3 regions of the Streptomyces sp. NBC_00341 genome follow, and region 1 is predicted to be linked to each of the others. Evidence: riboswitches for the same ligand, from Rfam matches in the RefSeq annotation. Region 1 holds a riboswitch; each other region holds the start of a gene.
The links. Region 1 has a riboswitch for S-adenosylmethionine ahead of OG892_RS34445 (hypothetical protein). Riboswitches for the same ligand answer to the same signal wherever they lie in the genome.
Positions count from the first base shown of each region.

Region 2: another riboswitch for S-adenosylmethionine. It lies ahead of thrC (threonine synthase); the one in region 1 lies ahead of OG892_RS34445 (hypothetical protein).
Region 3: another riboswitch for S-adenosylmethionine. It lies ahead of OG892_RS37675 (glutathione S-transferase C-terminal domain-containing protein); the one in region 1 lies ahead of OG892_RS34445 (hypothetical protein).

Region 1 covers NZ_CP108002.1:7,702,279-7,706,446, forward strand. The annotation lists gene OG892_RS34440 (phosphocholine-specific phospholipase C) at 1-1,107, shown strand, start outside; SAM riboswitch class IV at 1,269-1,378, shown strand; gene OG892_RS34445 (hypothetical protein) at 1,428-1,820, shown strand; gene OG892_RS34450 (cytochrome P450) at 2,023-3,318, shown strand; gene OG892_RS34455 (cytochrome P450) at 3,315-4,168, shown strand, end outside.
Region 2 covers NZ_CP108002.1:5,001,895-5,006,062, reverse strand. The annotation lists gene OG892_RS22495 (cold-shock protein) at 1-68, opposite strand, end outside; gene OG892_RS22490 (MoaD/ThiS family protein) at 502-780, opposite strand; gene thrC (threonine synthase) at 813-2,108, opposite strand; SAM riboswitch class I at 2,126-2,252, opposite strand; gene OG892_RS22480 (glucosyl-3-phosphoglycerate synthase) at 2,405-3,355, shown strand; gene OG892_RS22475 (trehalose-6-phosphate synthase) at 3,413-4,168, shown strand, end outside.
Region 3 covers NZ_CP108002.1:8,461,877-8,466,044, reverse strand. The annotation lists gene OG892_RS37680 (amino acid ABC transporter permease) at 1-558, opposite strand, end outside; SAM riboswitch class IV at 1,113-1,259, shown strand; gene OG892_RS37675 (glutathione S-transferase C-terminal domain-containing protein) at 1,585-2,439, shown strand; gene OG892_RS37670 (ATP-binding cassette domain-containing protein) at 2,424-4,168, opposite strand, start outside.

The sequences.
Region 1 (4,168 bases):
TACATCTCGCAGGTGCTGGACGCGCTGACCTCCGACCCCGAGGTCTGGGGCCGGACCGCCCTCTTCATCACCTACGACGAGAACGACGGCTTCTTCGACCACGTCGTGCCGCCGTTCGTGCCGTCCGGCGCGGCGCAGGGGCTGTCCACCGTGGACACCTCCGCCGACCACTTCCCCGGCGACATCCGGTACGCGGCCGGGCCGTACGGGCTCGGGCAGCGCGTGCCCATGACGGTCGTGTCCCCGTGGAGCACCGGGGGGTTCGCGTGTTCCGAGGTCTTCGACCACACCTCCGTCATCCGGTTCATGGAAGAACGCTTCGGTGTGCACGAGCCCAACATCTCGCCCTGGCGGCGTGCTGTCTGCGGCGATCTCACCTCGGCCTTCGACTTCCGCACGACGGACACCGCGCCCGCCTCGCTGCCCTCCACGGACGCATACGCGCCGCCGGACGGGGAGCGGCACCCCGACTACGTTCCGGTGCCGCCGGTCTCCGGCAGTGTGCCGAAGCAGGAGTCCGGCACGCGGCCCACCCGGCCACTGCGGTACGCGCCGCTCGTGGACGGGGCGGCAGACCCGGGCACCGGGAAGTACCAGCTCACCTTCAGTGGCGGGGACGCGGCCGGAGCGCAGTTCCTGGTGACGTCCGGCAATCGCGGCGACGGGCCCTGGACCTACACCACAGAGGCGGGCAAGTCGCTCTCCGACAGCTGGAACACGGCCTACTCCAGTGGCGTGACCGACCTCACGGTCCACGGTCCGAACGGGTTCCTGCGGACCTTCAGGGGTCCCGGCAAGTCGGCCGGGCCGGAGGTGACGGCGCGTCACAACCCGGCGAGCGGAGCTCTCGAACTGACTCTCACCCAGGCCGGCACGGAGACCGTCCAGCTGACGGTGCGCAACGCGGACGCCTACGGCGGCGGGGCGCAGACCTTCGCGGTGCGGGCCGGCTCGACCGTGAAGCACACCGTTGACCTGCGCGGAAGCAAGCGCTGGTATGACATCGAGGTGATCTCGGACGCGGACGCCACCTTCCTTCGCCGGTTCGCCGGACACGTCGAGACGGGTGAGGCGGGAACGAGCGACCCGGGCCTGGTCACCGGCTGACCGGCCGGCCCGGGAGCGGTGAGCGGCAGCCGGGCTGTCATCGGAGAGCGGTGGGGACGCACGGGCCGGGTCCGGCCCTGCCCGTGCGTTCCTGACCGACCGTCGGGCGGGCGGCCCCGTGTGTCGGGGCGCGCCCGCTCGGTGCGTTAGGGTTTTTGCCGGGTCATGAGTTCCAGTGCGCAGCCCCGGCTTGCTGGACGGCACCCCGCTCCGCTGCGGGTGCTCCGGGTGACGACCTGCCCCGTGCGCGAGGTACGGGGAACAGCGGACCGCGGTGCAGAGCGCTCGGGGTCCATCATCCCCGGAAGGCGGGACTCGCCATGCTGCGTCATCTCCCCGAGCACGGCTCTGTGCGGAGCGAGGACTGCGAGCGGTACGCCGCAGGCCACCAAGTGCACTGGATCCACGCCAAGAAGTGTCGGCAGGAGCCCGGTCAGGCCGTCGAGATACTGCTGACCGCGGACGACGTCCGGGACGACGGCTGGATCGGACTGCGTGCCGCGTTCGACTACGCGGGCACCCTTCCACGGGTGTGGACACACGCTCCGGACGCGCTCCGGGAGACGCTCGCCGGGCACCGGGGGCGCGTGTACTGGCTCTCCCGCTGGCATGCGCTCAAGCTCGTGACCGGTGCCGACCGGGTCGCCGGACTGGTCAACGTCGCCTTTGAGGCGGGAGAGTTGTGCGGGCGCCCGGGCCCCGGGCGCTCGTAGCCGAGTCGCTGTCCGACGTCGGTACTCGGAGTCGGTACCTGGAGTCGGTCGTCAATTGTCGTGAGATGTCGACCGGTTGCTTCATTCCGAGCGCACATTTGATCGTCATTGACCGCTGTGGTGTCACATAAAATCCTTATAGTGGGCGTGCGTTGACCGCACGATCGTGACGCGTGACGCTTCCGCCACAGAAGTCAGGACGATGACGCGCCCTTCCTCCACAGAGCCCGAGCCCGCCTCGCCCCCTCCGGAGTGCCCCGCGCACGCGTGGCAGGGGGCCGTACCCCTCAGCGGGCCCTCGTTCCAGACCGAACCGCAGTCCGTCTACCGCGCCATGCGACGGGACCACGGGCCGGTCGTTCCCGTCGAACTGCCGGGCGGGTTCCCCGCCTGGCTGGTCATCGGCTACCGGGAACTCCATCAGGTCACCAGTGACGGTGAGCTGTTCCCGCGCGATGTCGGCCTGTGGAACCAGTGGGAGAACATCCCGCAGGACTGGCCACTGCTGCCCATGGTCGGGCGGCCGCTGCCGTCCATCTACTTCAGCGCGGGGGACGAGCACCGGCGCCACGCGCGGATGGTCGGACCCGCCCTCGAAGGGGCCGACCCGTTCGAGATCCGGAGCCACTGCGAGCAGTTGGCCGACCGGCTGATCGACGCCGTGTGCAGCCGGGGCACGGCCGACCTCGTCGCCGACTTCTGCGAGCCCCTTCCGGTCCTGGTCCTCGCGCGGCTGGTCGGATTCCCCGACGAGGAGGGCGCCTCCATCGCCCGGGTGCTGAAGGACCTGGCCGACGGCGGTCCGGGCGCGCAGGAGGCCCATCGGCGTTTCGGGGAGCACATGGCGCGACTCGTCGCCGCGAAGCGTGCCGCCCCCGGCGACGACGTGACCTCCCGGATGCTCGCGTTCCCCGAGGCCTTCACCGACGAGGAGTACATGCTCGACCTGATGGCCATCACGGCCGCCGGGCACCTCACCACCGCCGACTGGATCAGCAACTCGCTGCGGCTGATGCTCACGGAGGACGAGTTCGCGCAGTCGATGGCGGGCGGCCGGCGCAGCGTGGCCGAGGCCATGAACGAGGTGCTCTGGGAGGACGGGCCGACGCAGATCCTCGCCGGACGCTGGGCCGCCCGCGACACCCGGCTCGGCGGACGGCCGGTCAGGGCGGGGGACATGCTGCTGCTCGGGCTCGGCGCCGCCAACACCGATCCGCTGATCCGGCAGAGCCTGACCGGCGGCGGCTCCTCCGCGCAGGGCGGCAACGGCGCCCATCTCGCCTTCAGCCACGGCGAGTACCGCTGCCCCTTCCCCGCTCAGGAGATCGCGGAGACCATCGCGCGTACCGGCATCGAGGTGCTGCTCGACCGCCTGCCCGACCTGGAGCTCCGGGTCCCCGTCGCGGACCTGGTGCGACGGCCCTCCGCGTTCCTGCGCGGGAACACCGCGCTGCCCGTTCGGTTCACCCCCGTTCGTACGACAGGAGACCTCTCGTGAACTGCCCTCACGCCGCCGCGCACGCCGCCACCCCGGACGGCGGAACCGTCGTCATCGACCCCATGGTCCAGGACCTGGACGGTGAGACGGCGAGGCTGCGCGAGGCCGGCCGGCTCGCCCGGATCGAGCTGCTCGGCGTACCCGCCTGGACGATCACCCGGCACGCCGACGCCCGCCAACTCCTGGTCGACCCGAGGCTGGTGAAGGACCTCGACGCCTGGGGGCTGTGGCAGAGCGGCGAGGTGACGCACGCGTGGCCGCTCATCGGGATGATCGACGCCGGGCGGTCCATGTTCACCGTGGACGGCGCCGAGCACCGGCGGCTGCGCACCAAGACCTCCCAGGCGCTCACCCCCCGCCGGCTGGAGGCCGTCAGGCCCGACATCGAGAAGTTCACCGAGGAACTGCTGGACGCGCTCGCGGACGGCGGCAGGGACGGGTCCGTCGTCGACCTCAAAGCGGTGTTCGCGCAGCCGCTGCCGATGCGGGTCGTCGGCATGCTCATGGGCGTGGACCCCGCCGAGAACGCCATGCTGACCAGACAGTACAAGGCCTTCTTCTCCATGCTCACCCCGCAGGACGAACGGCTGTCCCTGCTGGCCGAGTTGGACGTCTTCTACGCCGGGCTGGTCCGCGAGAAGGCCGCACGGCCCACCGACGACCTGACCTCCGCGCTCATCCTCGCCGACGAGGGCGGCGAGCCGCTCACCGAGGAAGAGGTGGTGGGCAATCTCAAGGCGATGGTCGCGGCCGGCCACGAGACCACCATCGGGCTCATCCTCAACGCGGTACGCGCCCTCCTGTCCCACCCGGAACAGCTGCGGATGGTCCTCGACGGGGAGGTCTCCTG
Region 2 (4,168 bases), 2.7 Mb from region 1:
CCACCGTCGACCGCGATGAAGCCGTACCCCTTCTCCGCGTTGAACCACTTGACGGTGCCCTGAGCCATGCCTAACTCCCCTATTACTGGCCCTTGCACAGGACCGCACTTCGCGGGCCCGGGTCAGAACTCACCCTCCGACAGGAGAGGGTGCGTGCGCCGGAACGCGTCGACCGCGGCCGAATGTATCTGCCCAACTGCCCTCTGCAACAGGTCAATCGGACGAGAATTCTGCGGCGCACCGATCACCCGAATATGAGGAATTCATGAGATTCCAGGGCAAGTCGGGCCAGGCAAAGGCGACTTATGGCGCAAGAGGCTCAGGTACTTTGGCTGCATCTTGTCGTGGCCAGGCGCATTCTCATATGCGGGGGGCACGGGCAGCGGAGGGGGCTTCCCACACTCTACCGCGCTCAACCATGCAGAATTGCCCCCTCCGCTTCCGTCGCGGAGAGGGCAATTCAGGTGACTCGGTGCAGTGGGACCGCTCGGGTCCCGGGGCTCAGCAGCCGCCGGCGACGGCCGGGATGATCGAGACTCCCGCACCGTCCGGGGTGACCGCTTCCAGGCCGCCCTCGAAGCGCACGTCGTCGTCGTTGACGTACACGTTGACGAAGCGGCGGAGCTTGCCCTGGTCGTCCAGGACGCGGGCGGCGATGCCCGGGTGGTCCTTCTCCAGGGACTCGATGACCTGGGAGAGGTTCGCGCCCTCTGCCGGGACCTCGGCCTGACCGCCCGTGTAGGTGCGGAGGATGGTGGGGATACGGACCTTGACGCTCATGGTGGGTGCCCTTCCTGGAGTCTCGGGTGGGATCAGCTGGCGGTGCCGAGGCCGGCGGCGCGGAAGGCGTCCAGGCTCGGACGGATCGTCGCCGTCGCCTGCGAGGTGGCGGCCACCGCGTCCAGCGTCTTGAGGCCGTCACCGGTGTTCAGGACGACGGTGGTGAGCGTCGGGTCGAGCAGGCCGGCCTCGATCAGCTTCTTCGTCACGCCCACCGTCACACCGCCCGCCGTCTCGGCGAAGATACCCTCGGTGCGCGCCAGGAGCTTGATCGCGTCGACGACCTGTTCGTCGTTCACGTCGTCCACCGCACCACCCGTACGACGGGCGATGTCCAGGACGTAGGGGCCGTCGGCCGGGTTGCCGATGGCGAGGGACTTGGCGATCGTGTTCGGCTTCTGCGGGCGGACCACGTCGTGACCGGCCTTGAAGGCGGTGGAGACCGGCGAGCAGCCCTCGGCCTGGGCGCCGAAGATCTTGTACGGCTTGTCCTCGACCAGGCCGAGCTTGATCAGCTCCTGGAGGCCCTTGTCGATCTTCGTGAGCTGCGAGCCGGACGCGATCGGGATGACGATCTGGTCGGGCAGCCGCCAGCCGAGCTGCTCGCAGATCTCGTACGCGAGCGTCTTGGAGCCCTCACCGTAGTACGGGCGGAGGTTGACGTTGACGAAGCCCCAGCCCTCCCCGAGCGGATCTCCGATGAGCTCCGAGCAGAACCGGTTGACGTCGTCGTAGTTGCCCTCGATGCCGACCAGCTCACCGCCGTACACCGCGGCCATGACGACCTTGCCCTGCTCCAGGTCGTGCGGGATGAACACGCAGGAGCGCAGACCGGCGCGGGCGGCGGCGGCGCCCACCGCACCGGCGAGGTTGCCGGTGGAGGAGCAGGAGAGCGTGGTGAAACCGAAGGCGCGGGCGGCCTCGACGGCGATCGCGACGACGCGGTCCTTGAAGGAGTGCGTCGGGTTGCCGGAGTCGTCCTTGACGTACAGGCCGCCGGTGACGCCCAGCTCACGGGCGAGGTTGTCGGCCTTGACCAGCTTGGTGAAGCCCGGGTTGATGTTGGGCTTGTCCGCGACGTCGGAGGGGACCGGCAGCAGCGGCGCGTAGCGCCAGATGTTGTCCGGTCCGGCCTCGATGCGCTTCTTCAGCTCGTCCGGGGAGCCGGTCGGCAGGTCGTACGCCACTTCGAGCGGCCCGAAACAGGTCGCACAGGCGAAAAGCGGACCGAGCGGGAATCGTTCTCCGCACTCGCGGCAGGAAAGTGCCGCGGCGGGACCGAGGTCCACGGAAGATTCGGTAGGTGCTGCAACAGTCTCAACAGCCATGATGGCGAGGCCCTTTCTCCTCATCTTCCTTGTGACGCATTTCGCCACAAGACGGAATTGGCACCGTCCCCACCTGACCTCGCGGTCGGCGGGATGGTTGCCGGGACTTCAACGGGCCGTTCCCTCTGTCCCTCTGGATGAGCGCTATGGCACTGGACCATCGATCCAGGCGTTTATCGGCAGATGGACCCCGGCATGCCACGGCCATCTGCGTTGTTCAGACTGTAACCGAAGCACCGGACTGTTGAGATAGTCGTCCGAACCGCGAGATGGATCACATACAGGGAGTATCGACCGTGCTGGAAGAGGTCGAACGCTGGCTGACCAGGCGTTCCTGGTCGTGCGCCGACCGCCCGCTGGAGCAGCTCCTGGCCGCCAGGAGCGGCGACCCGCGCCGGGGGAGCGTGAGTGTCGTCCTGCCCGCGCTGAACGAGGCGGCGACGGTCGGGGACATCGTCCGGACGATCCGGCGCGAGCTCATGGAGAAGGTCCGGCTGGTCGACGAACTCGTGGTGATCGACTCCGGCTCCACCGACGACACCGCGGAGCTGGCCCGCCGGGCGGGCGCCCGGGTGATCCACCGGGACGCGATCCTGCCCCGGCTGCCGGCCGTCCCCGGCAAGGGCGAGGTGCTGTGGCGGTCACTGCTGGTGACCGGCGGTGACATCGTCTGCTTCATCGACGCGGACCTGAAGGACTTCTCGGCCGACTTCGTCTCCGGCATCGTCGGCCCGCTGCTGACCGACCCCTCCGTGCAGTTCGTCAAGGCGATGTACGACCGTCCGCTCGGGGACACCGCGGGCCAGGGCGGGCGGGTCACCGAACTGGTGGCACGGCCGCTGCTCAATCTGCACTGGCCGCAGCTGGCCGGCTTCGTCCAGCCGCTGGGCGGCGAGTACGCCGTACGCCGCTCACTGCTCGAACAGCTGCCGTTCCCGGTCGGCTACGGGGTGGAGCTGGGGCTGCTCGTCGACGCCCTGCACACGGTCGGACTGGACGCGCTGGCCCAGGTCGACGTCGGCGTCCGCAAACACCGCCACCAGGACGGCCGGGCGCTCGGCCGGATGGCGGCGGCCATCTACCGGACCGCGTCGCTGCGGCTCTCCCGCGGCCATCTGGTGCGCCCGGAGCTGACCCAGTTCGAGCGCGGCGAGAACGGCTTCGTACCGCGCACCTACCCGGTGGACACCCAGGAGCGGCCGCCGATGCGCGAGATCGAGGAGTACGTCTCGCGCCGCGCCGCCTGAGACAGGCCGCGGCCGCACGCACGTTTGGACCGTTCGGGATCGGGCTAGATTCCGCGCATGGTCTCCGAGCACGCCCCCCAGCCCGCCGCCCAGGTACTCGTCGCGTCCAACCGCGGTCCGGTCTCGTACGCACTGAACGAGGACGGCTCGCTCGACGCGAAACGGGGCGGGGGCGGGCTCGTCTCGGGGCTGAGCGCGGTGGACGACAAGATGTGGGTCTGCGCCGCGCTCGGTGACGGCGACCGCGAGGCGGTGCGGCGCGGCGTCGGTGAGCCGGGCGTACGGATGCTCGACATCGACGCGGACGTGCACGCCGACGCGTACAACGGCATCGCGAACTCGGTGCTCTGGTTCGTCCACCACCTGCTCTACCAGACCCCCGTGGAGCCCGTCTTCGACGCGGAGTTCCGGCGTCAGTGGGCGTCCTTCGAGACCTACAACCGGGCCTTCGCCCAGGCGCTCGCGGAGGAGGCGGGCGAGGGCGCGGCGGTCCTGGTGCAGGACTACCACCTGGTGCTGGTGCCCGGCATGCTCCGCGAGCTCCGCCCCGACCTGCGCATCGGCCACTTCTCGCACACCCCGTGGGCGCCCGTCGACTACTTCCGGATGCTGCCCGACGACATCGCGGAGCAGGTGCTGCGCGGCATCCTCGGCGCCGACCGGGCGGCCTTCCTGACCCGCCGCTGGGCGGACGCCTTCATCAGCTGCTGCACGGAGATCCTGGGCGGCACCGGCCACACCCGGATCGGCGTGCACGGGCTCGGCGCCGACGCGGACTTCCTGCGCCGGCGCGCGCACGAGCCGGACGTGGAC
Region 3 (4,168 bases), 760 kb from region 1:
CGCCTCGTTCAGGCTGAGACCGATGACGGCGACGGCCATGTCGGTGGCGAGGCGTGACTCGTCGAAGCTGAAGAACGCCGGGCCGAACGGCACTCCCACGCTCAGCGTCCGGTAGAGCGCGCTGAAGTTGTAGAGGAACAGCAGGATCACGATCAGCGGGACCGATCGGAACAGCCAGGTGTAGACCCAGCTGACCGCGCGCAGCACCGGGCTCGGGGAGAGCCGGGCCAGGGCCAGCAGCACACCGCCGAGAAGCCCCAGCACGGCGCTGAACAGGGCGACTTCGAGCGTGACGAGCAGGCCGTCAAGGATGGTGGGGCGCAGGAACCAGTACTGGAACCGGTCCCACTGGTAGAAGGGGTTGGCCACCAGCCCGTGGACGATCTGGGCGACCAGCACCAGGACGACGACGGTGACGATCCAGCGTCCGGGCCGAAGCAGCGGGCGGACCCGCTGCGGGACCGGCGGTTTCGGCACGACGGGTGGCCCGGGGCGGGGCGCCGCCTCGGCGGGCGGCGCTGACCCGGAGGACACAGCGACGCCGGGGGATTCACTCACGGAGGGCTCCAGCGGATGCGGACGGCCCGGACCGCGGACGGCAGCGCCTCGCCACGCCGGTCGTCGGGAACGACGCGGCAGGGCGCGGGCAGCACAGCGCGGAGCAGGGGGCCGGGCGGGGAGGGGACGCACCGCGGCAGCGGTGGACGTCAGGGAGTCAGAGGGCCGTCAGCCTTGACGAAGAGCGCGACAAGCGGCGGTACACAGCGCGCTGTTGACACGCTGGAGGTCGACGGAGCGGTCCGCGCAGAGCACGACGCGGCCTCGGGACCGCCAGGCAGCCATCCCCTCAGCTGCGTGCATCGCTCTCACCGTCACCGATCCGCCCCGCGGGGCCTCGCGTCTGCCGGACACCGTCCGGTCCTCAACTGCGGCACCCCTCGGTGTGCTGGGGCGCCGGCCGACAAGCCGGGCGTATCGCCGCTACCCGGAGCCGTTCCGCGCCGCAAGTTATGCATGGGCCGACAGGAATGTCAACGCGGGTGACCAACAGGCGAGATGGCCCCTGTGGCCTCCTTGACGGCGTCACCCGGCGCACCGAAACTGACGTGGACGGTCACGATTGTCAGCGCCCCCGTGCGGGATCCGTCCTGCTCACGGGGTCCATCGGCCCCGGCCCGCTGGCAGGCAACCCTTCCACCGCGACGGGGTGCCCCGGGTGACGACCGGGTCCCGCCGGTGCGGCGGGGCAAGCGTGGTCCCGCGTCTCGCGGGCCCCGGAGTCGGGACGGGTGGGACATGTCCAGGAACGGCTTGACGAGGCGCCTGCACATCGACCTGCTGCGTGTCTCCAGCGCTTACTAGCCCGGAACACCGGACGCGTACAGGTCCGCACGGTTCGCGACGACGCGCACAGGTCCGCGCTGTCACGATGACGCGTACAGGTCCGCACGGTCTCGATGACGCGTGCACGCCCGCGCTGTCGTGATTCGGACCGGTGCGCGAGCGCAGCCGTTCCCCATCCGGCCGCTGGTGCCCACAAGGCGGCGGCTACCTCGTTCCCACCGGGATCTCCACAGGAGTGTCATGCCCGAGACAGCTTCGCGCAGTTCCAGCACAGGCAACTCCCTCACGTGCGGCTCGATCTCATCCGGCCCGAGTCCGTGCGCCACGCATCCCCGTCCCAAGATCGCCGTACCCTCCTCCCGTATCCACAGCCGTATCGGCGTCGGTCTGGCCGGCGGCTTCTATCCCGCTCCGCACCGCTACGAGCTGTTCCTGTCGGCGGGCTGTCCGCGCTCGCTGCGTATCTCGATCACCCTCGGCCTGCTCGGTCTCCGGGACTCGGTCGCCACCACGTTCCTGGGGCACCCCGCCGGGACACCCGAGGCGTACGCCTCGCTGCGCGGCGCGTACGAGGCCACGCTGCACCACTACGACGGGCCGCTGACCGCGCCCGCGCTGTGCGACCGCTGGAGCGGACGCATCGTCAGCAACCACACGCCCGACATACTCCGCGATCTGGCAGGCCTGCTCTCCGGCCATGACGAGGCCTGTCCCTCGGCGCTGCGCCCGCCGGAGCTCGCCGACGGCATCGAGGCCCTGCGCGAGCTGCTGGACCGGGACGTCACCCCGCACGCGGGGTCCTCGGAGCGCTCTGCGGCCCTGGACCTCCTGGACCGGTCCCTCGCCCGGCGCCCCTACGCGCTGGGCGAGCAGCTGACGGCCGGGGATGTGGACCTGTGGGTGGCGCTCGTCCATCTCGGCCCGGTCGACGCCCTCGGCGACCGCGCCCGGCTCCGGGAGTACGTACGCCGCCTCTGCGGCCACCCCGCCTTCCCGAATACACCGCAGATGCCGGAGACACCAGGGGCTCCGACGGCTCCGGACGTCGCGGGCGGGGCGGCCGCCGTCGACTCGCTGCCTCAGGCTCCCACGTAGGCCGCGAGGTGCTCGCCCGTGAGGGTGGAGCGGTCCGCGACCAGGTCGTCGGGGGTGCCCTCGAAGACGAGCCTGCCGCCGTCGTGACCGGCGCCGGGGCCCAGGTCGATGATCCAGTCGGCGTGCGCCATGACCGCCTGGTGGTGTTCGATCACGATGACGGACTTCCCGGAGTCCACCAGCCGGTCGAGCAGGCCGAGCAGCTGCTCGACGTCTGCGAGGTGAAGGCCGGTGGTCGGTTCGTCGAGGACGTAGATTCCGCCCTTCTCGCCCATGTGCGTAGCCAGCTTGAGCCGTTGCCGCTCACCGCCGGACAGGGTGGTGAGCGGCTGGCCCAGGCTGAGGTAGCCGAGCCCGACGTCGGCCAGTCTGTCGAGGACGCGGTGCGCGGCCGGCGTGTGCGCCTCGCCGCTGCCGAAGAACTCCTCGGCCTCGGTCACCGACATGGCCAGCACCTCGCTGATGTCACGTCCGCCGAGGCGGTATTCGAGCACCGAGGCCAGGAACCGCTTCCCCTCGCACTCCTCGCAGACGGTGGCGACGCCCGCCATCATCGCGAGGTCCGTGTAGACGACCCCGACGCCGTTGCAGCCGGGGCAGGCGCCCTCGGAGTTGGCGCTGAACAGGGCCGGCTTCACATCGTTGGCCTTGGCGAACGCCTTGCGGATCGGGTCGAGCAGCCCGGTGTACGTCGCGGGGTTACTCCGTCGCGAGCCGCGGATCGCGCCCTGGTCGATCGACACCACCCCGTCCAGTCCCGAGACCGAGCCGTGGATCAGTGAGCTCTTGCCGGAGCCGGCGACGCCGGTGATCAAGGCGAGGACCCCGAGCGGGATGTCGACGTCGACGTCCCGCAGGTTGTTCGCGTCCGCGCCCCGAACCTCCAGCGCCCCGGTGGGCTTGCGCCGGGTGTCCTTGAGAGTGGCCCGGTCGTCGAAGTGGCGGCCCGTGACGGTGTCTCCGGCCCGCAGTCCCTCGACGGTGCCCTCGAAGCAGACGGTTCCGCCCGCCGTACCCGCGCCGGGGCCGAGGTCGACGACATGGTCCGCGATCGCGATCGTCTCCGGCTTGTGCTCCACGACGAGCACCGTGTTGCCCTTGTCGCGCAGGCGCAGCAGCAGCCTGTTCATCCGCTGGATGTCGTGGGGGTGCAGGCCGGCGGTGGGCTCGTCGAAGACATAGGTGACGTCGGTGAGGGAGGAGCCGAGGTGGCGGATCATCTTGACGCGCTGTGCCTCGCCGCCGGACAGGGTGCCTGTCGGCCGGTCGAGCGCGAGGTAGCCGAGCCCGATCTCCACGAACGAGTCGAGGGTCTGCCGCAAGGCGGTGAGCAGCGGTGCGACGGAGGGCTCGTCGAGGTCACGGACCCAGGCGGCCAGGTCGCTGGTCTGCATCGCGCAGGCGTCGGCGATGTTGATCCGCTTGATCTTCGAGGACCGGGCGCCCTCGCTGAGCCGGGTGCCGTCGCACTCGGGGCAGGTGGTGAAGGTGACCGCGCGCTCCACGAACGCGCGGATGTGCGGCTGCAGCGCTTCCTTGTCCTTGGACAGGAACGACTTCTGGATCTTGGGGATCAGGCCCTCGTAGGTGAGGTTCACCCCCTCGACCTTCACCTTGACCGGCTCCCGGTAGAGGAAGTCCCGCATCTCCTTCCTGGTGAACTCGCGGATCGGTTTGTGGGGGTCGAGCAGGCCCGATTCGGCGTAGACCCGGACGGTCCAGAAGCTGT